DNA from 3 places in the Sporolactobacillus sp. Y61 genome. Region 2 is predicted to be linked to each of the others. Evidence: a T-box and tRNA genes for the amino acid it is inferred to sense, from the RefSeq annotation. Region 2 holds a T-box; the other regions hold tRNA genes.
What was found. A T-box is a leader RNA that pairs with one kind of tRNA and senses whether it is charged. The one in region 2 lies ahead of ABNN70_RS13450 (valine--tRNA ligase), so its partner is inferred to be a tRNA-Val.
Positions count from the first base shown of each region.

Region 1: it has a tRNA-Val gene. The T-box ahead of ABNN70_RS13450 (valine--tRNA ligase) is inferred to sense a tRNA for this amino acid. The anticodon was not compared.
Region 3: it has a tRNA-Val gene. The T-box ahead of ABNN70_RS13450 (valine--tRNA ligase) is inferred to sense a tRNA for this amino acid. The anticodon was not compared.

Region 1 is NZ_CP159510.1:673,586-680,276, forward strand. It holds gene clpC (ATP-dependent protease ATP-binding subunit ClpC) at 1-615, opposite strand, end outside; gene ABNN70_RS03380 (CtsR family transcriptional regulator) at 933-1,394, opposite strand; tRNA gene ABNN70_RS03385 (tRNA-Ala) at 1,686-1,759, opposite strand; tRNA gene ABNN70_RS03390 (tRNA-Pro) at 1,787-1,860, opposite strand; tRNA gene ABNN70_RS03395 (tRNA-Arg) at 1,865-1,938, opposite strand; tRNA gene ABNN70_RS03400 (tRNA-Leu) at 1,955-2,043, opposite strand; tRNA gene ABNN70_RS03405 (tRNA-Gly) at 2,060-2,134, opposite strand; tRNA gene ABNN70_RS03410 (tRNA-Lys) at 2,173-2,247, opposite strand; tRNA gene ABNN70_RS03415 (tRNA-Thr) at 2,264-2,336, opposite strand; tRNA gene ABNN70_RS03420 (tRNA-Val) at 2,344-2,416, opposite strand; rRNA gene rrf (5S ribosomal RNA) at 2,422-2,538, opposite strand; rRNA gene ABNN70_RS03430 (23S ribosomal RNA) at 2,624-5,554, opposite strand; rRNA gene ABNN70_RS03435 (16S ribosomal RNA) at 5,736-6,691, opposite strand, start outside.
Region 2 is NZ_CP159510.1:2,796,154-2,802,844, reverse strand. It holds gene ABNN70_RS13470 (LysM peptidoglycan-binding domain-containing protein) at 1-1,006, shown strand, start outside; gene ABNN70_RS13465 (hypothetical protein) at 999-1,916, shown strand; gene ABNN70_RS13460 (spore coat protein YsxE) at 1,935-2,963, shown strand; gene ABNN70_RS13455 (hypothetical protein) at 2,965-3,144, opposite strand; T-box leader at 3,509-3,759, shown strand; gene ABNN70_RS13450 (valine--tRNA ligase) at 3,889-6,528, shown strand; gene ABNN70_RS13445 (folylpolyglutamate synthase/dihydrofolate synthase family protein) at 6,615-6,691, shown strand, end outside.
Region 3 is NZ_CP159510.1:586,529-593,219, forward strand. It holds gene ABNN70_RS02835 (HsdR family type I site-specific deoxyribonuclease) at 1-970, opposite strand, end outside; gene ABNN70_RS02840 (restriction endonuclease subunit S) at 963-1,541, opposite strand; tRNA gene ABNN70_RS02845 (tRNA-Ala) at 1,755-1,827, opposite strand; tRNA gene ABNN70_RS02850 (tRNA-Gly) at 1,834-1,908, opposite strand; tRNA gene ABNN70_RS02855 (tRNA-Leu) at 1,959-2,044, opposite strand; tRNA gene ABNN70_RS02860 (tRNA-Lys) at 2,051-2,126, opposite strand; tRNA gene ABNN70_RS02865 (tRNA-Tyr) at 2,138-2,222, opposite strand; tRNA gene ABNN70_RS02870 (tRNA-Thr) at 2,243-2,318, opposite strand; tRNA gene ABNN70_RS02875 (tRNA-Val) at 2,326-2,398, opposite strand; tRNA gene ABNN70_RS02880 (tRNA-Glu) at 2,400-2,474, opposite strand; gene ABNN70_RS02885 (M15 family metallopeptidase) at 2,741-3,538, opposite strand; gene ABNN70_RS02890 (hypothetical protein) at 3,674-3,823, opposite strand; gene ABNN70_RS02895 (AAC(3) family N-acetyltransferase) at 3,947-4,759, opposite strand; gene ABNN70_RS02900 (universal stress protein) at 4,958-5,383, opposite strand; gene ABNN70_RS02905 (DMT family transporter) at 5,704-6,691, shown strand, end outside.

The DNA.
Region 1 (6,691 bases), 1.1 Mb from region 2:
GTTATTTTTCGTTCTTCTGCTCAGTACTTCAATCACCCGTTCAATTTCCTTACTTCTTCCGATAACCGGATCCAGGTTTCCTTCACTGGCCATAGAAGTCAGGTCCCTTGCCAGGCTGTCCAGAGTCGGCGTGCTGGCATGAGCTGCATTGCGGCTCTGTGAACCACCGGACGTAGCTTCATGACTCCCAAGCAGCTGTAAAACCTGCTGTCTTGCCTTATTCAGGCTGACACCCAGATTATTGAGTACCCGGGCAGCCACGCCTTCACCTTCACGTATCAGTCCAAGCAGAATATGTTCTGTACCCACGTAAGAATGACCAATCTTTCGTGCTTCATCCATTGACAATTCAATGACCCTTTTTGCTCTGGGCGTATAGTGTGGCGTCTGAACCGTTTCGCTCCCGCGTCCGATCAGTGCCTCCACTTCCTTCTGGATTTTCTCCGGACTGAGGTTCAACGCCTTAAGCGCCTTGGCTGCGATACCGTCACCTTCCCGGACCAAACCAAGAAGAATATGTTCCGTGCCGATATTATTATGACCAAGTCTCATGGCTTCTTCCTGAGAGAGTGCGAGCACTTTTTGAGCGCGTTCTGTAAATCGTCCAAACATCATGATTGTGGCCCCCTTTTCATATCCACTGTCCGCAGGATGGATCACATGATTAAAAAAGAACCTTAACTGTACCTTATTCGAAAAGCTCCTCCGTTGACCACATCCCGCCGACTACCGGGTATCAGACAGGAATACTCTTTCCTGTTCTGTCTATTGTAGTGAACATTCTGTAATGGTTCAACCAAAGTCACTCCAGCTGTCCGTTTTGCATCACTTTATTTTCAACCACTTACTTATTATTTCTGCACCCTGCTGAAAAATTCCTTCATTCCCTGCCAACAAAAAATATCGGGATCCATGCTCAGGGTGCTGCCTGATCAGCGTCTGTACGTCAGTGACTGCAACATCGCCTTTAAAATATTCGCACGCATTTCGTCTCTTATCGGGATACCAAAATCGAGCACACCACGATCAGTAGCGCTGAGCATCAGCCTTGCTTCCCTTTCGCTGATGACATCTTCTTCCAGAAGATGAACAATAATCGAGTCGGCCATATTCTCAGTCAGACTGTAGTCAATTAAATGAATCATTTCATCAATTAAGTCGGCATCTGTGACGGGACGGACTTTGATCACCTGAATATAACCACCACCACCCCGTTTACTTTCAACGACATATCCTCTTTCAACAGAAAAACGGGTTTTTAAAACATAATTAATCTGGGAGGGAACACACTGAAATTTTTCAGCTAGCTCACTTCGTTTAATCTTAATCGCATCATCACCTGAGTCCAGTATATCCTTAATGTATTTTTCAATAATATCTGAAATGTTCCTCATCGGGGCACCATCTCCCTGACCTTGACTAACTTTGACTATAATTTTATTATGTATGTATTTGCAAAAATAATCAACCTCTGTCATCCCCAATTTGGAAAAATAACGGAACAGGAAGAACTTATGGAGGAGAAATTTGAGGGAGCCTGTCAGCTGTCAGAAGCTTTACTTATCTAAAAATTCTTCCCTGCAAAATTCCCGGCATTCATAAAAGATAAAAAAATTTACGTTGCTTCTTTAACGAGACGGAAGCACCGTAAATTTCACTTTAACTTCATATAACAAAGCTGTAAGTGGAGCCTGGGAGGATCGAACTCCCGAACCTCCTGCGTGCAAAGCAGGCGCTCTCCCGGCTGAGCTAAGGCCCCATTCGGACAAAATCCTGTATAAAAAAATCGGGAAGACAGGATTTGAACCTGCGACCCCCACGTCCCGAACGTGGTGCTCTACCAAGCTGAGCCACTTCCCGAAAATGCGCCCTAGAGAACTCGAATCCCCAACCTTCTGATCCGTAGTCAGACGCTCTATCCAATTGAGCTAAGGGCGCAAAATAACAGAATAAATGGTGCCGAGGGCCGGACTCGAACCGGCACGGTAGTCACCTACCGCAGGATTTTAAGTCCTGTGCGTCTGCCAATTTCGCCACCCCGGCACACTGGTAAATGAAATGGAGCGGAAGACGGGATTCGAACCCGCGACCCCCACCATGGCAAGGTGGTGTTCTACCACTGAACTACTTCCGCAATATGTAATATCCGGAATGAATAAATATAATAACAAATGGTGAGCCACGAAGGATTTGAACCTTCGACCCTCTGATTAAAAGTCAGATGCTCTACCCCTGAGCTAGTGGCTCACACAGATTAAAACAGTGCCGGTCAGAGGACTTGAACCCCCAACCTACTGATTACGATTCAGTTGCTCTACCAATTGAGCTAGACCGGCATGAAAATGGAGGATATAGGGCTCGAACCTATGACCCTCTGCTTGTAAGGCAGACGCTCTCCCAGCTGAGCTAATCCTCCATATCGCCTGGCAGTGACCTACTCTCACAGGGGGACAGCCCCCCACTACCATCGGCACAGAAGAGCTTAACGACCGTGTTCGGGATGGGAACGGGTGTGACCTCTTCGCTATGACCGCCAGACTTGAAAATCACCCGGGGTCGGGCGACCCCTCAAAACCGGTAACGAAAGATACAGCACGTCTTTTTTCCTTCTGTCCGCTGACTTTGGGTTAAGCCCTCGGCCGATTAGTATCTGTCCGCTTCACGCGTCACCGCGCTTCCACTCCAGACCTATCCACCTCATCATCTCTGAGGGGCCTTACCAGCTTAAAGCTGTGGGAAATCTCATCTTGGAGGGGGCTTCATGCTTAGATGCTTTCAGCACTTATCCCGTCCACACATAGCTACCCAGCGTCTGCTCCTGGCGGAACAACTGGTACACCAGCGGTGTGTCCATCCCGGTCCTCTCGTACTAAGGACAGCTCTCCTCAAATTTCCTGCGCCCGCGACGGATAGGGACCGAACTGTCTCACGACGTTCTGAACCCAGCTCGCGTACCGCTTTAATGGGCGAACAGCCCAACCCTTGGGACCTACTTCAGCCCCAGGATGCGATGAGCCGACATCGAGGTGCCAAACCTCCCCGTCGATGTGAACTCTTGGGGGAGATAAGCCTGTTATCCCCAGGGTAGCTTTTATCCGTTGAGCGATGGCCCTTCCATGCGGTGCCACCGGATCACTAAGCCCGACTTTCGTCCCTGCTCGACTTGTGGGTCTCGCAGTCAAGCTCCCTTGTGCCTTTACACTCTGCGAATGATTTCCAACCATTCTGAGGGAACCTTTGGGCGCCTCCGTTACCTTTTGGGAGGCGACCGCCCCAGTCAAACTGCCTGCCTGACACTGTCTCCGGACCGGATCACGGTCCCGGGTTAGAATGTCGGTATCGAAAGGGCAGTATCCCACCGGCGCCTCAGCCGAACCTGGCGGTCCGGCGTCAAAGGCTCCTGCCTATCCTGTACAATCGATACCCACATCCAATATCAGGCTGCAGTAAAGCTCCATGGGGTCTTTCCGTCCTGTCGCGGGTAACCTGCATCTTCACAGGTACTATAATTTCACCGGGTCTCTCGTTGAGACAGTATCCAAATCGTTACACCTTTCGTGCGGGTCGGAACTTACCCGACAAGGAATTTCGCTACCTTAGGACCGTTATAGTTACGGCCGCCGTTTACTGGGGCTTCGGTTCAAAGCTTCTCCCCGAAGGGATGACCTCTCCTCTTAACCTTCCAGCACCGGGCAGGTGTCAGCCCCTATACATCACCTTTCGGTTTAGCAGAAACCTGTGTTTTTGGTAAACAGTCGCTTGGATCTTTTCACTGCGGCTCAGAGGGCCCGAAGGCCCTTTGAGCACCCCTTCTCCCGAAGTTACGGGGTGATTTTGCCGAGTTCCTTAACGAGAGTTCTCCCGAGCGTCTCAGAATTCTCTTCTTGCCCACCTGTGTCGGTTTGGGTACGGGCGCTGGTTCACTCGCCAGAGGCTTTTCTAGGCAGTGTAGGTTGTGGCCCTTCGGTACTTAAATTTCCCTCCTCATCACCGTCCGGCCTCAGACAGCGGGATTTGCCTCGCTGCCGGCCTCGCGGCTTGAACGCACGCTTCCATCCGTGCGCTGACCTCGCCTTCCTGCGTCCCCCCTTCACTCAAACGTGTTCCAGCGGTACAGGAATATCCACCTGTTGTCCATCGCCTACGCCTTTCGGCCTCGGCTTAGGCCCCGACTGACCCTGGGCGGACGAACCTTCCCCAGGAACCCTCGGGCTTTCGACGGAGGAGATTCTCACTCCTCTTTTCGTTACTCATACCGGCATTCTCACTTCCAGACGCTCCAGCCTGCCTTCCGGCAGACCTTCCCGGCCTCTGGAACGCTCCCCTACCATGACTCTGAAAGAGTCATCCGCGGCTTCGGTGCTGCGCTTAGCCCCGTTACATTTTCGGCGCGGCGCCACTCGACCAGTGAGCTATTACGCACTCTTTAAATGGTGGCTGCTTCTGAGCCAACATCCTGGTTGTCTGGGCAACGCCACATCCTTTCCCACTCAGCGCAAACTTAGGGACCTTAGCCGGCGGTCTGGGCTGTTTCCCTTTCGACGACGGATCTTATCACTCGCCGTCTGACTCCCGGAGCCTGAGCGTCTGGCATTCGGAGTTTGACTGAACTCGGTAATCCTGTGGGGACCCCTTATTCAATCAGTGCTCTACCTCCAGACCTCTTTCTCCGAGGCTAGCCCTAAAGCTATTTCGGGGAGAACCAGCTATCTCCGTGTTCGATTGGCATTTCACCCCTACCCACACCTCATCCCCGCATTTTTCAACATGCGTGGGTTCGGGCCTCCATCCAGTGTTACCTGGACTTCACCCTGGACATGGGTAGATCACACGGTTTCGGGTCGGCAACCCTGAACTCATTCGCCCTCTTCAGACTCGCTTTCGCTGCGGCTCCGCCTCTCCGGCTTAACCTTGCTCAGAATCGCCACTCACCGGTCCATTCTACAAAAGGTACGCTGTCACCCCCGAAGGGGCTCCAACTACTTGCAGGCACACGGTTTCAGGATCTCTTTCACTCCCCTTCCGGGGTGCTTTTCACCTTTCCCTCACGGTACTGGTTCACTATCGGTCACTGGGGAGTATTTAGCCTTGGGAGACGGTCCTCCCGGCTTCCGACGGGGTTTCTCGTGTCCCGCCGTACTCAGGATCCACTCCGGAGAGCGCGCCTCTTCGGCTACAGGGCGTTTGCCTTCTTCGGCCGGCCCTTCCAGGCCGTTCGCCTGAAACGCGCTTTTCTGACTCCATGCGGAGTGTCCTACAACCCCAGGGGGCAAGCCCCCTGGTTTGGGCTGTTTCCTTTTCGCTCGCCACTACTCGGGAAATCGCATTTGCTTTCTCTTCCTCCGGGTACTGAGATGTTTCAGTTCCCCGGGTCTGCCTTGACGCCCCTATGGATTCAGTGCGTCATCCTGTCCGTCAGGACAGGGGGTTTCCCCATTCGGAAATCTCCGGATCAAAGCCCACTTACAGCTCCCCGGAGCTTATCGGAGTTCGTTCCGTCCTTCATCGGCTCCCAGTGCCAAGGCATCCACCGTGTGCCCTTTAAAACTTAACCACCGACACAATCATTGATCATGTCCTGGACAAAATGGAATTCTTGACGTGTTTTCTGTATCTTTCGTTATCCAGTTTTCAAGGATCGTCCCGCGTGCCCTGCGGCACGCCGGGTATTGAAGGAATGACTCCTTCAAAACCAAACAAAAGCGCAAACGTTTCGCTATCGATCGTTTCCTTAGAAAGGAGGTGATCCAGCCGCACCTTCCGATACGGCTACCTTGTTACGACTTCACCCCAATCATTTGTCCCACCTTCGGCGGCTGGGCCCATAAAGGTTCCCGCACCGACTTCGGGTGTTACAAACTCTCGTGGTGTGACGGGCGGTGTGTACAAGGCCCGGGAACGGATTCACCGCGGCATGCTGATCCGCGATTACTAGCAATTCCGGCTTCATGCAGGCGGGTTGCAGCCTGCAATCCGAACTGGGGGCGGCTTTATGGGATTGGCTCAGCCTCGCGGCCTCGCTGCCCTTTGTACCGCCCATTGTAGCACGTGTGTAGCCCAGATCATAAGGGGCATGATGATTTGACGTCATCCCCACCTTCCTCCGGTTTGTCACCGGCAGTCACCCTCGAGTGCCCAACTGAATGCTGGCAACCAGGGTCAAGGGTTGCGCTCGTTGCGGGACTTAACCCAACATCTCACGACACGAGCTGACGACAACCATGCACCACCTGTCACTTCGTCCCCGAAGGGGAAAACCCGATCTCTCGGGCGGTCGAAGGATGTCAAGACCTGGTAAGGTTCTTCGCGTTGCTTCGAATTAAACCACATGCTCCACTGCTTGTGCGGGCCCCCGTCAATTCCTTTGAGTTTCAGCCTTGCGGCCGTACTCCCCAGGCGGAATGCTTAATGTGTTAACTTCAGCACTAAGGGGTTGGACCCCCTAACACCTGGCATTCATCGTTTACGGCGTGGACTACCAGGGTATCTAATCCTGTTCGCTCCCCACGCTTTCGCACCTCAGCGTCAGTAACAGACCAGAGAGCCGCCTTCGCCACTGGTATTCCTCCACATCTCTACGCATTTCACCGCTACACGTGGAATTCTACTCTCCTCTTCTGTACTCAAGCTCCCCAGTTTCCAATGCCCGCCTGCAGTTGAGCTGCAGAATTTCACATCAGACTTAAGAAGC
Region 2 (6,691 bases):
GCCACCTGTGAAAGCTCAGCCACCTGTGGCTCCACCTCAGCCTGCGCCGCCCGCTGCTCCGTCCGAAAAGAAAAAGGAGGTAAAGAAACCGGCAGAGAAACCGGCTGCGGTTCCGAAGGCGGAAAAAGCAGCGCCCAAGAAAGAAGCGTCGGCTCCGAAAGCGGAAAAAGCAGCGCCTAAAAAAGAGGCTGCGGCTCCGAAAGCAGAAAAAGCAGCGCCTAAAAAAGAGGCTGCGGCTCCGAAAGCAGAAAAAGCAGCGCCCAAGAAAGAAGCGTCGGCTCCGAAAGCGGAAAAAGCAGCGCCCAAGAAAGAAGCAGCAGCTCCGAAGGCGGAAAAAGCGGCAGCCAAAAAAGAAGCAGCTCTGAAAGCCGACAAGACGCAGCTAAAGCCGGAAAAGGAGAATCCGGCCCCTGCGATGAAAGTGGATCATCTTTCCGTTCAACCGGCAGCAAACCCTCTGAAAGCGGCAAAAAAGGCGATGCCGCAGCCGGTTGAAAAGGCTTCAAAAGCGGGGAAGGGAAAAAGGACAGAAGACGACTACCAGGATGTCTTGCTTTCCGGCGAGTATGAAGAAATGCCGACAGACAGCCAGTATGAGGAAGACGGCACACTTGCGGCATTCAGTTATCAGACCATGCGCAGGCCGGAGCTGATTGAAGAAGAGGAGGTCCCCCATGTTGCGTTTTCCGAGAGAACAGAAGCTGTCCTGCCCCAGGCTGCTCCTGGCGAACAGACAGAACCGGAAGCCATTTTATCTGAAGAGAAGGAAACATCCGGTGAGAGCAGCAATTATCTGACCAAAGTTCTAGCGGGGGATGAAGCCGAACAGAGGACTCAGGTCAGATTATGCATCGTCCAGACCGGCGACTCCCTCGAGAGCATATCCGAACGTTATCATGTCCCGGTAACCAGTCTCCTCAGAAAGAATGAACTGACGACAGCTCATATTGAACCCGGTGAAATTCTTTATATCCCAAAGGCTGCGCGGTCGGGAAAGAATGAATGACAGACAGAGCATGATTCTTGCTCTCATCCGCAATCATTTTCGTTTCCAGGAACTGAATCTGATCCGGGAAAACCCGATGATCATCAGCACGGAGAAAGGACTTAAGCGGATTCGTTTCTGGGAAAATGAAGGGCTTTTAAAAAGACATCTGGAATGGCGGCTGAAACTTTTGACCCCTTCTTTTTTTATAGATCGCATGTATGTAACCGTTCAGGGCTTCCCTTATATCCGCTATGACCGTTTTCGTCTGACCTGCCATGATGCGCCTGAGGAAGAAGCCGTTATGAGCGGTTATGAAGCGTTATGGGCAGAAGTGATGCACACGCTTCTGACCCGAAGCCGTATGCCGCTTCCTGTTTCTGAGAGCAGTCTTTTGGGTACAGTACAAACGTATTATGAACAGGCTGAACGGGCGGACCTGTTCAGCAGCCATGCGGGGAAGATCGCGCAGTCCTGTTATCCATCGGTCTGCGAGCGGGCAAAAATTGCTGATCAGTTGCGGGCAAAGCATCAGGGACGCCGCCGGTCATTTGTTTTGCCTGATGATTTTTCATTTGATCAGATTAAAAAGCTTTTTGATGTATTATTTATTAATCTCGGACAATCCGGGCCGGTACAGGGCTATGACCGGATTGCAGGATTTATGCAGCAGGTTCTCAATAATCAGGGAGAATCTGTCATGCAGGCCCTTCTCCAGCTCATGATTGAAAAAGGAGGAATGGATCAGGAGACCTCTGACCTGATTAAAGCCGCCTGGTATGAACCGGATGAATGGATTTATCTGGTCGATCTGTTATCTGGTCTGCCTCCGGGTATGGAACTGTCGAACCAGCATGTGAACGGATTTAAAAAGATCTGGGACAGTAAAAATCGGTTAATTGCTTTATTTCTTGCTTATTTTGAAGTCTAGAAGGAGCAGATGCTGCTGATGGTTGCTGAAACTGATGTCGTGCTCAATCGCCTTCTTTTTCAATATGACCTGTACCCGTACCGGATCACACCGTTTGAACGCGTATATAAAATTGAGACGGACAGAGGTCTTTTTGCGTTAAAAAAGAAAAAATTGACGGTTCACCAGATCGAGCATCTGAAAGTTACGTATCAGTTGTCGCAAAATCTGGTGATCGACGCTGTCACGCCACTTCCTTCAAAATACGGAGATCTGGTGATCAGCGGAGATGGGGAAACCTGTTATCTGATGCCGTGGATTGAAGAAACGGTACCGGTTACAGATCTAAAGGAGCGCTACCGAATGCTGTTTATCAAAGCCGGCCAGATGCACAGAGCGACGATGCGCAGGGATACTCAGAATTCTGATGATTTATACGCTCAGCTGACTCAGATTGCAATGGCAAGAAAGCAGGAATGGGAGGGCTTTCTAAACGTTGCGGAACATCATGTATACCCCTCTCCCTTTGAGCAGGTGGTCTTTGATTCGGCCGGTATCCGTCTGTCTCATATTCAGCAGGCCATGACCTTTTTTTCACGCGGGGAGCCAAAAGATGAGGAAGGAAAGGGCATCGGCATGCGTCGCGCGCTATGCCACGGCAGATTGAATCCGAGGCATCTTCTGATTGAACGCGAAAGGTGTCTGCTGGTTAATCTGGAGGAATGCCGGGAAGATTTTTTTATTCTGGAGACCGCCTCACTAATGGAACAGGCCTGTGTGATGTATAACGGGGCGCCACAATGGGAAAAATGGCTTCATGACTATCTGACTGCCTGTCCACTGCGCGAGGAGGAGGGTATTTTTTTATTTCATCTGATGCTCTGCCCGAAAGCACCGTCTCTCTTTTTCAACAGCTACCTGACTGAAAAGAAGAAGGATGAACCGGGTTCTATCCGGAAGTGGATGCGTTTCAGCAGAAATCATAAACTGATGCTCAGCAGTCTGTGGAGCTGGCTGGAAAAAGAAAAAAAACAGGCAGAAGCTGCCAGTCCGAAAGAGGCGGAGTGAATCAGAACCATTTTTTCAGAAAGGAAATATAGATAAAAAAAAGCAGGGCAGTCAGGAGAACATCAAAAGAGGTTGGAAGAAAAATGGTACGGATCAGCTGGAAGAACGCCAGCGGAAGGATGATAATCGCGAGCCCTTCACGACATTTTTTGAAAAATGGCGGAAATCTTTTTTTAAACATACAGAACCCTCTCCCCTGGTCGTCGATTACAAACGCATTGTCCGGGCTGTTGCTATAGTTTATGTATCGTAACAGGAAAGGGTGAGAAAAAAATCAGTGAGGGGGCTTTTCGGACGCACAGGACGTACTCGTGCAGGCGTTGCGACAGGACGCTCCCGTTTTTAGCCTGCGCCTATCCCCACTGATCGTTCGTTGAACCTGTCGGGTTTCTGCGAAAAGTACGCCCTCACCCGGTCTTGCTCGTTTACCCTCATGACGCTGAGGGATCCTGCCCGTTCAGGCGGGATAAGAAGTGTGAACGTTGACTTGACAATGATATAGTGTATATTATATTTAATATAAACACGCGTCATGCGTTACAAGGTAAAATGCCATGACGGGGAGTAGTACACGTCTTCAGGCCTGAAGAAGGATTTCTGATGGATCTTTCTGCAAGAGAGGGAAACCGATACGCTGAGAAGTTTCCCAGGCTGGCGGAGTGGAAGTTGCCCCTGAGCAGTCATTCTTAAAGGCAACGGCTGAGTAGGAATGACCGGTTAATCCGTTAACGTATTTAAGTGTACGTATCTGATACGTAAATTAAGGTGGTACCACGGAGCTTTCTTCGTCCTTGCGATGGAGAAAGCTCTTTTTATACTTTAAAAATTTTTGCGGGGAAAAAATCAGAAAAACGATGCTCCGGCGGCGCACGCAACGTGCCGGCCGGTAAGTTTTTCTTCATTTTCCAAAAAGGGGTTGTAAGTAATGGAAGAGACAAAAGAAATGGCAACGAAATACGATCCTGCAAAAACGGAAGACAAATGGTATCGGACATGGCGGGAAAAAGGCTATTTCAAGGCTGATGGTGATCCGGCGAAGAAGCCTTATTCGATCGTTATTCCGCCGCCAAACGTCACCGGTAAACTGCACCTTGGGCATGCCTGGGATACAACGATGCAGGATCTCCTGATCCGCTTCAAACGGATGCAGGGATATGACGCCCTGTACCTTCCCGGTATGGATCATGCGGGAATTGCCACGCAGGCCAAGGTCGATGCGAAATTGCGTAAGGAAGGGAAATCCCGATATGATCTGGGTCGCGAAAAGTTTCTGGAAGTGGCATGGGAATGGAAAAAGGAATATGCGGCTTTGATTCGTAAACAATGGGCGAAGCTTGGATTGTCGCTGGATTATTCCCGGGAACGCTTTACGCTTGATGAAGGTCTGTCGCGTGCGGTTCGTAAAGTATTTGTTTCCTTGTATAAAAAAGGGCTGATCTATCGCGGGGCTTATATCATCAACTGGGATCCTGCTGCCCGGACCGCCCTGTCGGATATTGAGGTCATCTACAAAGAAATCCCCGGCTATCTGTGGCATGTTAATTATCCATTAAAAGAGGGTTCCGGTTCCATTCAGATTGCCACAACGCGCCCGGAAACCATGCTTGGTGATACAGCCATTGCCGTTCATCCGGATGATGAGAGGTATAAGGATCTGATTGGAAAGACGGCAATCCTGCCCCTTGTCGGTCGTGAAATACCGATTGTTGCCGACCGCTATGTTGACCGTACATTTGGAACCGGTGCTGTGAAGATTACACCGGCGCACGATCCAAACGACTTTGAAGTAGGCAACCGGCATCATCTGCCGCGAATTCTTGTTATTAATGAAGCCGGAAAAATGAATGAGAATGCCGGCAAGTATCAGGGAATGGATCGTGATGCCTGTCGCCGTCAGATTGTCAGCGACCTGAAAGAGACCGGTGCTCTGGCATATACGGAAGAACATACCCATGCCGTCGGTCATTCAGAACGCACCGGTGTGGTGGTTGAGCCCATCTTGTCCACGCAGTGGTTCGTTAAAATGAAGCCACTCGCCGAAGCCTCTTTGAAGATGCAGGAAACAGATGATAAAGTTCATTTTATACCGGACCGCTTTGAAGGTACATACAGACACTGGATGGAAAACATTCGTGACTGGTGTATTTCCCGCCAGCTCTGGTGGGGGCACCGGATACCGGCCTGGTATCATAAGAAAACTGGAGAAGTGTATGTCGGGACGGAAGCGCCGAAGGACAGTGAGAACTGGAAACAGGACGAAGACGTTCTGGACACCTGGTTCAGTTCGGCGCTCTGGCCTTTCTCGACGATGGGCTGGCCGGATGAAGGGGCATCGGATTTTAAACGGTATTTTCCAACCAACGCGCTGGTCACCGGATATGATATTATCTTTTTCTGGGTAGCACGGATGATGTTCCAGTCTACTGAATTTACCGGGAGAAGTCCATTCAGGGATGTTCTGATTCATGGTCTGGTCCGTGATGAACAGGGAAGGAAAATGAGTAAATCGCTCGGCAACGGCATCGATCCGATGGATGTGATTGACAAATATGGAGCAGATGCGCTGCGCTATACACTTGCGACCGGAACGACACCGGGACAGGATCTTACGTTCCAGTGGAGTAAAGTTGAGGCAAACTGGAATTTTGCCAACAAAATATGGAACGCTTCGCGATTTGTGATCATGAATCTTGACGGTTTCTCGATCAGTGAAGTAGATCTGTCAGGAGAAAAATCAGTTGCCGATCGCTGGATTCTTTCCCGTCTGAATGCAACGATAAAAAAGGTGACCTCACTTTACGAAAACTATGATTTCGGCGAAGCGGGACACTATCTCTATCAGTTCATATGGGATGACTACTGCGACTGGTATATTGAAATGGCCAAACTGCCGCTTTACGGAGACGATGAATCGGCCAGTCGGACAACAAAATCCGTTCTTACTTATGTACTGGATAAGATCCTGAAACTTCTGCATCCGATTATGCCTTTTATTACAGAGGAGATCTGGCAGCATCTGCCCCACGAAGGGGAAACCATTATGCACAGTAGCTGGCCGGAATCGAAAGCGGAGTGGAATGATAAAGCAGTGGGAAAACAGATGAGCCTGCTGCAGAATGTGATCCGTACGGTGCGCAGTGTCCGTTCTGAGATGCATGTTGCACCTAAAAAACCCATTGATATGCTTGTGAAAACGGAATCGGATGAGGAGAGCGAACTACTGGAAGCAAACCGTGTCACGCTTGAAAAGTTCTGCAATCCTTCCTCACTGAAAATCAGCACACATATTCAGGCTCCGGATAAGGCAGTTTCAAAAGTGATTACCGGGGCGGATATTTTTCTCCCGCTGTCAGGCCTGATCAATATTGAGGATGAAGTCAGCCGGCTGGGAAAAGAACTGGAAAAGATGAATGCTGAAGTGGAACGCGTACGGAAAAAATTAAGCAATCAGAGGTTCGTGGATAAAGCGCCGGCTGCGATCGTTGATAAAGAACGGGCAAAAGAAACCGACTATCTGCAGAAACGTGACAAAATTGAAAAACGAATTGCTGAATTGAAAGCCTGAAAGTAGACAAAACACATATAGCTGCGCAAAATAAACGGTAAGGGGGTTTTCCCCTTATCGTTTATTTTTTTTGGAGGTCAGGTTATATGTTTAAATCTGCTGAAGAAGCGCTTTCATGGATTCACGGTCTGAACAATGAGCCAGGCAAACCCGGGACGGAAAG
Region 3 (6,691 bases), 1.0 Mb from region 2:
TGATGGTTTTACCGGAACCCGTTGTGTGCCATATGTAACCGACCTTGTTCATTCCAAGTTCAAAATCAATGTGCTTCAGTTTTTCAATAACATTTTGCGTAGCATATACCTGGTAAGGACGCATGACTTTAAGCATCTGCTTATTTTTCGTCCCATCCAGAATCATATAATTCGTCGCCATTTGATGGGCCATTGGAATGCTAAGCATGGAATCCGCAAACTCTTTCCAGTTTCGTACGATGGTATTGTCGCTTTTACGCTGCCAGTTAAATGCAAAATCCTTATTGAATTTATCGGCCGTTGTATTGGCCATATACTTGACATTATTTGGCGTGATCGCAACTAAAATCTGCAAGGTTGAAAAAATATCGCGGTATTGATTTTCATCAGCATATTGATGCATTTGATTCAGTGCTTCATTCACATCATGCGTTTCACGCTTCTCTTCAATCTGAATAATCGGTAAACCGTTGATCATAAGTGTCGTATCGAAACGGCGATTTGGCTTACCGGTAATGACCGCCGGCCGTTCAATTTGATTGACTACCTGATAGACGGTATTGCCTGCCCCAATCTGTTTCTGATCGAATACGGTTAAGAAGACATGTCGCCCATCATCCAGATCAATCTCAATTTGCGATACACCGTTTAAACCGTATAAGAATTGCCCCGCTTCATAAGGCGTTTTAAGGTCGGAGATGATTTTCTTTACCTGATTAAATTCAACAGTACTTAGCGGATGATCAAGCGTGTTATGATTATGCTGTTCAAGAATGGCTTTAAAATTAGCCCAAAGCTGATCTGTCGTTTTGATTTGCGGTTCATATTTCCAGAGTTTCGTTTTAACCACGTAATCAAGCGGTTTTTCATGAACTGCAGAATCACCCGTTCTTTTTAAGTGTTCAGGCGCTGTAATGGTTCCACTGGTTATATACTGAATCAGTTCCGTTTCAAATCGGGTTTCATTCATCATAAGTAGCCTCCTCTAACCGTTTTAAAAGAATGACCTTCTCAGATTCTGCCACGCGATTTCGCAGCGCGTGCAAACGTAGCTGTTTAAAATAGACCTCTCCGATATTTTTCTGCTTTTCGATTGATGGAAGCTTTGGCATTTTAAGTTCTTTAAGCTGCCTCAACGTATATTTCAATACTTGTGAACCTTGCAGTCCGATCATCAATTGTTTTCGGATGGTCTTATTTTCATTAAGCAGATAAACCAGATATTTCGAGTCGATGTGATTCTCTGGATCGAGCCTCACATAATTTTGCGTGTAGAGATAATTTTCGTGAACTTTTCTTACCATAGAAGCGGTGCCTGAAGTCAGACTGAATACAACATCCCCGGCGTGCAACGTGTTCACTTTATCCCTTGTACGTATTTGTTTATTGTCGTTATCCGGCGAAACCATGCCAACCAGATCATCTGATAAATCGGTCTGACTGTAAAAATAGTAGAGCGGTGCCTGTTCATCGAAACTTTCAGTGAGCCGAAACTGTGGTGAGCCGCTGACCAGCTCAACCCTCTCACTTAATTTTTTCATAAACACCGTGCCTTTCTAAAATTACGTTTTTGATGATATAAATATATCATGGGAAAATAGATTTTGCAACATAAAATTTTAATTTCGCAAAATTACATTTTAAACAATAAAACATTCGCCGGCTGAAATCGCATAAGCTTTTTTGTACCACAACAAAAAAGCGATCATTTTGCTTCTTCGGCAAAATGATCGCTTCGTTCATATATTCTCCGATGGAGCCTAGCGGGATCGAACCGCTGACCTCCTGCGTGCAAAGCAGGCGCTCTCCCAGCTGAGCTAAGGCCCCATAATATGGAGCGGAAGACGGGATTCAAACCCGCGACCCCCACCATGGCAAGGTGATGTTCTATCACTGAACTACTTCCGCAAAATAAAGGGTGTATAAAAATGCCACCCATTTTAATAAATAAAGTAAAGTGCGGATGAGAGGACTTGAACCTCCACGCCCGGTAAAGGGCACTAGAACCTGAATCTAGCGCGTCTGCCAATTCCGCCACACCCGCATCATATGGTGGGCCATGAAGGCCTCGAACCTTCGACCCTCTGATTAAGAGTCAGATGCTCTGCCAACTGAGCTAATGGCCCACAGGTATAAGTGGTGGAGGGAGAAGGATTCGAACCTTCGTACCCTGAGGGAACGGATTTACAGTCCGTCGCGTTTAACCACTTCGCTATCCCTCCACGGTAAGCGCTGCAAACTATGGTGCCGGTCAGAGGACTTGAACCCCCAACCTACTGATTACAAGTCAGTTGCTCTACCAATTGAGCTAGACCGGCGAAATGATGGAGGATATAGGGCTCGAACCTATGACCCTCTGCTTGTAAGGCAGACGCTCTCCCAGCTGAGCTAATCCTCCATGGTGACCCGTACGGGATTCGAACCCATGAACCCACCGTGAAAGGGTGGTGTCTTAACCACTTGACGAACGGGCCATATCCTTTTTCTTTCGCAATCGACGTTCTTTATTATATCTAGAATGGACAGGCTTGTAAAGTAAAATATAAAAACTTATATTTTCTGAATATTACCAGGCTCTATCAGTCTGTTCTACATTCCCTGCCTTTATACCTGTTTTACACCTATCCCGAAAAGCAGAAATCCCGTCTCGCCACCTCACAGAACATTTACCACCCTGCTCATTTCGACCGCTCCCATGACACGGGCAAAGAGATGGATGAGCGAAAGGCTTTGGCTGTGATTATTTTGAAACCGGGACGTCGCCCAGATATTCTTCAAGCGCAAGTCCTCTCTTAAATATAGTGGTTGCAGCGGAACGTCCGACATATCTCAGATGCCACGCCTCATATTCATAACCGGTAATGGATTCTTTCCCTTTCGGATAACGGATGATAAATCCATATTCATGCGCATGCTGCGTGAGCCAGGCCGCTTCCCGTGTCCTGCCAAAAGCTTCAGTTGCCGCATATTGGCCGTTACGTCCTGATACATCAATGGAAAGGCCGGTTTCATGTTCGCTTGTTCCCGGGCGTGCGCTGTACGTCAATGCCTTTTTTTCTCCATCTTTGTTCACATAATAATTAAAAAGAGAGACCTGCGTCCGATGAGAACGATAAGCCGAGACGCCTGTCAGCCGGATCCCTTCCTTCTCTGCTGCGGCGAACATGTGCTCAAGCGCATGTGCCGCTTCCTGGCGCATTTTCCTTTTCTCAGATTTTCCGGAAAAAATGAAGGGAACCCGGGCATCAACCAGATTCTTTGGCACATAGCTGTCAGGCAGCTTGAAATATTTATTAACAAGAACCAGAGAGCTGTCCGGATCGGCGACAACATGGATCCCCTTCTGATTCATCGCAGACATTTCATGATCCTGTGTAGACGGGCTTGCTTCCTGACTTTGAGAAGACCGGTTTTCTGCTGATTTTTCAGCCGACTGCGACGCATGATCCGGCTCCTGATGAGATTGCGGAGCTGTGGTGCATGCGGACAGAGAAAGGAGCAGCGCTGCCGTCATTCCCATGAATCTTTTGAGTTTCAATATCACTGTACTCCTGTCTATCTTCAAAATTCTTTAAAAACTAATAAACCTATCATCTCACAAAACAGTCACAATAAAAAGGAACAATGAAGGGATACCACAATTTCCCACCCTTGTTCCGACTGCGTTATCCGCTTACCCGAAAATCAGTTTGACGTTAATGATGATTGAGATAGCAAGCGCACAATCAGTCAAGAGTAATTTACGGTTCAGACGGACGGTTTCCTCATGACGTTCCTGATCCGTTCTGGTTAATTGATGTTCCCGATATCCCCTGATCTCCATGATCTCAGCTCCTGTCCGGATTTCTCATACCATGATTCCCGTTTTCTCTGCTTTTATTCCTCATTTTCAGAATAAACGGCCAGTATATAGAAGGAGTTGATCGTTGATAAAGATCTTGTAAAATTACTGTTTTTTCAGTGTATGTGCAGTAAACTTGACAATGGCCGGCTGAGACATCAGCCGCGCATCCGCCTGACCGATTTTACCTGCAGACAGCTGCTTCGGACCAGACTGACTGCTCTCAAACTGCTTACCGATTTTTGCGAATCGTTCCTCATGATAATCCCAGTCTCTGTAAGTGACCCATCGCCTTTCATGATGCTGCAGGACGGGACTTTTCCGCCTGACCTCTTTCAATGTCCCTGACAGATATTCCCCGAGATGCATGGACGTATTATTTCCATAGCCAACCCCGATCAGGAGGACAAATCCCTGCCTGTTGAAGATTCTGCCAAGGGGAGAATCCATGCCCAGTCCGTCATTCAGCGCGTGCCCGGAAACAATCTGATCCCGTCCGGCTCCCCAGGCCGTAAAAGAATAGATCGGATGACTGCTCCGCCGGACGCCGGGAAACATGCGAAATGTTTCTGCCACGCGGCCCATACCGAGTGTCGGTGTCCGAAGCGGGTCAAATGGAGGCATCTCATGGTAAATCGTTGAAATCCAGCTCTGCGGTACGGTCGGATTTCCCCAGTCAGCCGGGTCTGAAACATCGCCACTGTGTGCGGGCATGACCAGCGTGCCTTCTGACGTCAGGACGTCCTGCAGAGCTTCAATCACCGTCACAGGACCGCCGCACACCCAGCCAATCCGGCTCATGGATGTATGGACGAGCACCGTCATCCCTTTTTTCAAGCCAATTTTTCTCAGATCACTGACCAGGCTGGACCGCGTTACAGGCCGCTTCGTCTGTCTGATCACATCTTTTTCACTCATGCTCCATCTTTCCTTCATTCGCTTTTCTTTATGGCATGACGCCTCAGAGAACTTTGCGGAGCCCGGACTCTTTCGTCAGGCACGCTTTGGTTGTTCTTATACAATCATCCATAGAATTTCTGTACGTTCTTATATCAAAAAAAGCACTCCGATCATTTTCGGAGTGCCTGATCATTCAGAATTCTTTGACCTGCCGGATCATTTGACAATCAATACCGGTACTTTAGACCGCTGAACAACACCATGACTGACACTTCCCAGAAACTCTTTAACACCGCTTAACCCTCTGCTGCCGATCACAATCAGATCATATCCGTTTTCCTCTGCGAATGTCAGAATCGCACGCACAGGCTGACCTTCCTCGACAAACGTATGTGTGCTGTTCGGGAGCTTGCGCAACAGGTTGTCTGCTTTCGACACGATCTCATTTCCATATTTAAATGTCGATTCGCGCACTTCACGGTAAACGTCACCGACAATAAACTGGTTGGCCGGTACCGTGACCACATGGAGCACATCCAGTACGGTACGTCCGTCCAGTTCGGTAATTTCAATCGCCTTTTTCAGTGCTTTTTTAGACAGATCTGAATCATCATAGGAAACCAGTATTTTCTTAAAAAGCATGATCAATCACCGCCTCTGACATTTTTTTCATGCCTCAGGAGATCTGTTTCTCTCTCTATTTTAAATCAGACGGACAGATTATGAAAGCAGATTTTCATGTGGGCGATGACTCGTCTGTCCATAAATTTCCGGATGTGACAAAGCAGACCGTCACAATTACCCCCTTACATTTTATTAATATCTGCGTTATATTAAAGTTTGCATAATTAAACATAATAAGTATTATTTGGTAACGTTTTCATTATTTCGTCCAAGCCGGTCTTTCGCGGCTCACTATGCGATCAGATCACCTGAATTCGTTGATAATAGAGGTTGTGTATATGAAAAAGGGATATATTTTTATCGCCTTTTCGGCTTTGTTTTTCAGTACGATGGAAATTGCTATTAAACTGGTGGCTACAGATTTCAATCCGCTTCAGCTTAATTTCCTGCGTTTCCTGATCGGATCCATCATCCTTTCTCCACTGGCTGTCCGCCATCTAAAAGGAAGTGGATTTTCGCTTAACCGGAGCAATGTGCTTTACTTTATGTTTTCGGGATTTATGTGCGTTGTGGTCAGCATGACCTTTTTCCAGATGGCTATTGTGTATTCAAAGGCATCGACGGTCGCCATTCTATTCAGCTGCAACACCGTCTTCGTTATACTCTTTGCCCATTTCTTCCTGAAAGAGAAACTGACGAAGCTGACGATCCTTTCACTTGCCATCAGTCTTGCGGGTATGATCTTCATCGTCAATCCGAAGAATCTGACGAACCCGCTCGGTATCTCTCTGTCCCTGATCGCTGCCGTCACTTTCGCTCTTTATGGGATGGTCGGTCGTAAAGGGAGCCTGAAATTCCACTATGACGGCATCGTACAGAGCAGTTTCAGTTTTCTGGCCGGAAGTATGGAATTACTCGTCCTGATGCTGATCACAAAAATAGATCCGGTCAGCCGGTGGCTTGAGAGTGTGGGACTGGGTGCATTCAGCAACGTTCCGGTCTTTCAGGGCATATCCTGGGGCACACTCCCGACGCTGATTTATCTCGGTGTCTTTGTCACCGGGCTTGGATTCAGTTTCTATTTTCTGGCCATGGAGGAAACTTCGGCTTCAACGGCTTCGCTTGTCTTTTTCATTAAACCGGCACTCGCACCGGTTCTTGCTCTTCTGATACTGAGTGAAGCCATCACGTCGAATGTCCTGGCCGGCATTCTGCTGATTCTTACCGGATCCTGCGTCCAGCTCTATTCAGACAACAAAGAAGCCAGACTTGCGGAACAGAGAAAAGTGGCCCAACATCCGGCACACGCTCATGAAGTCCATGTCA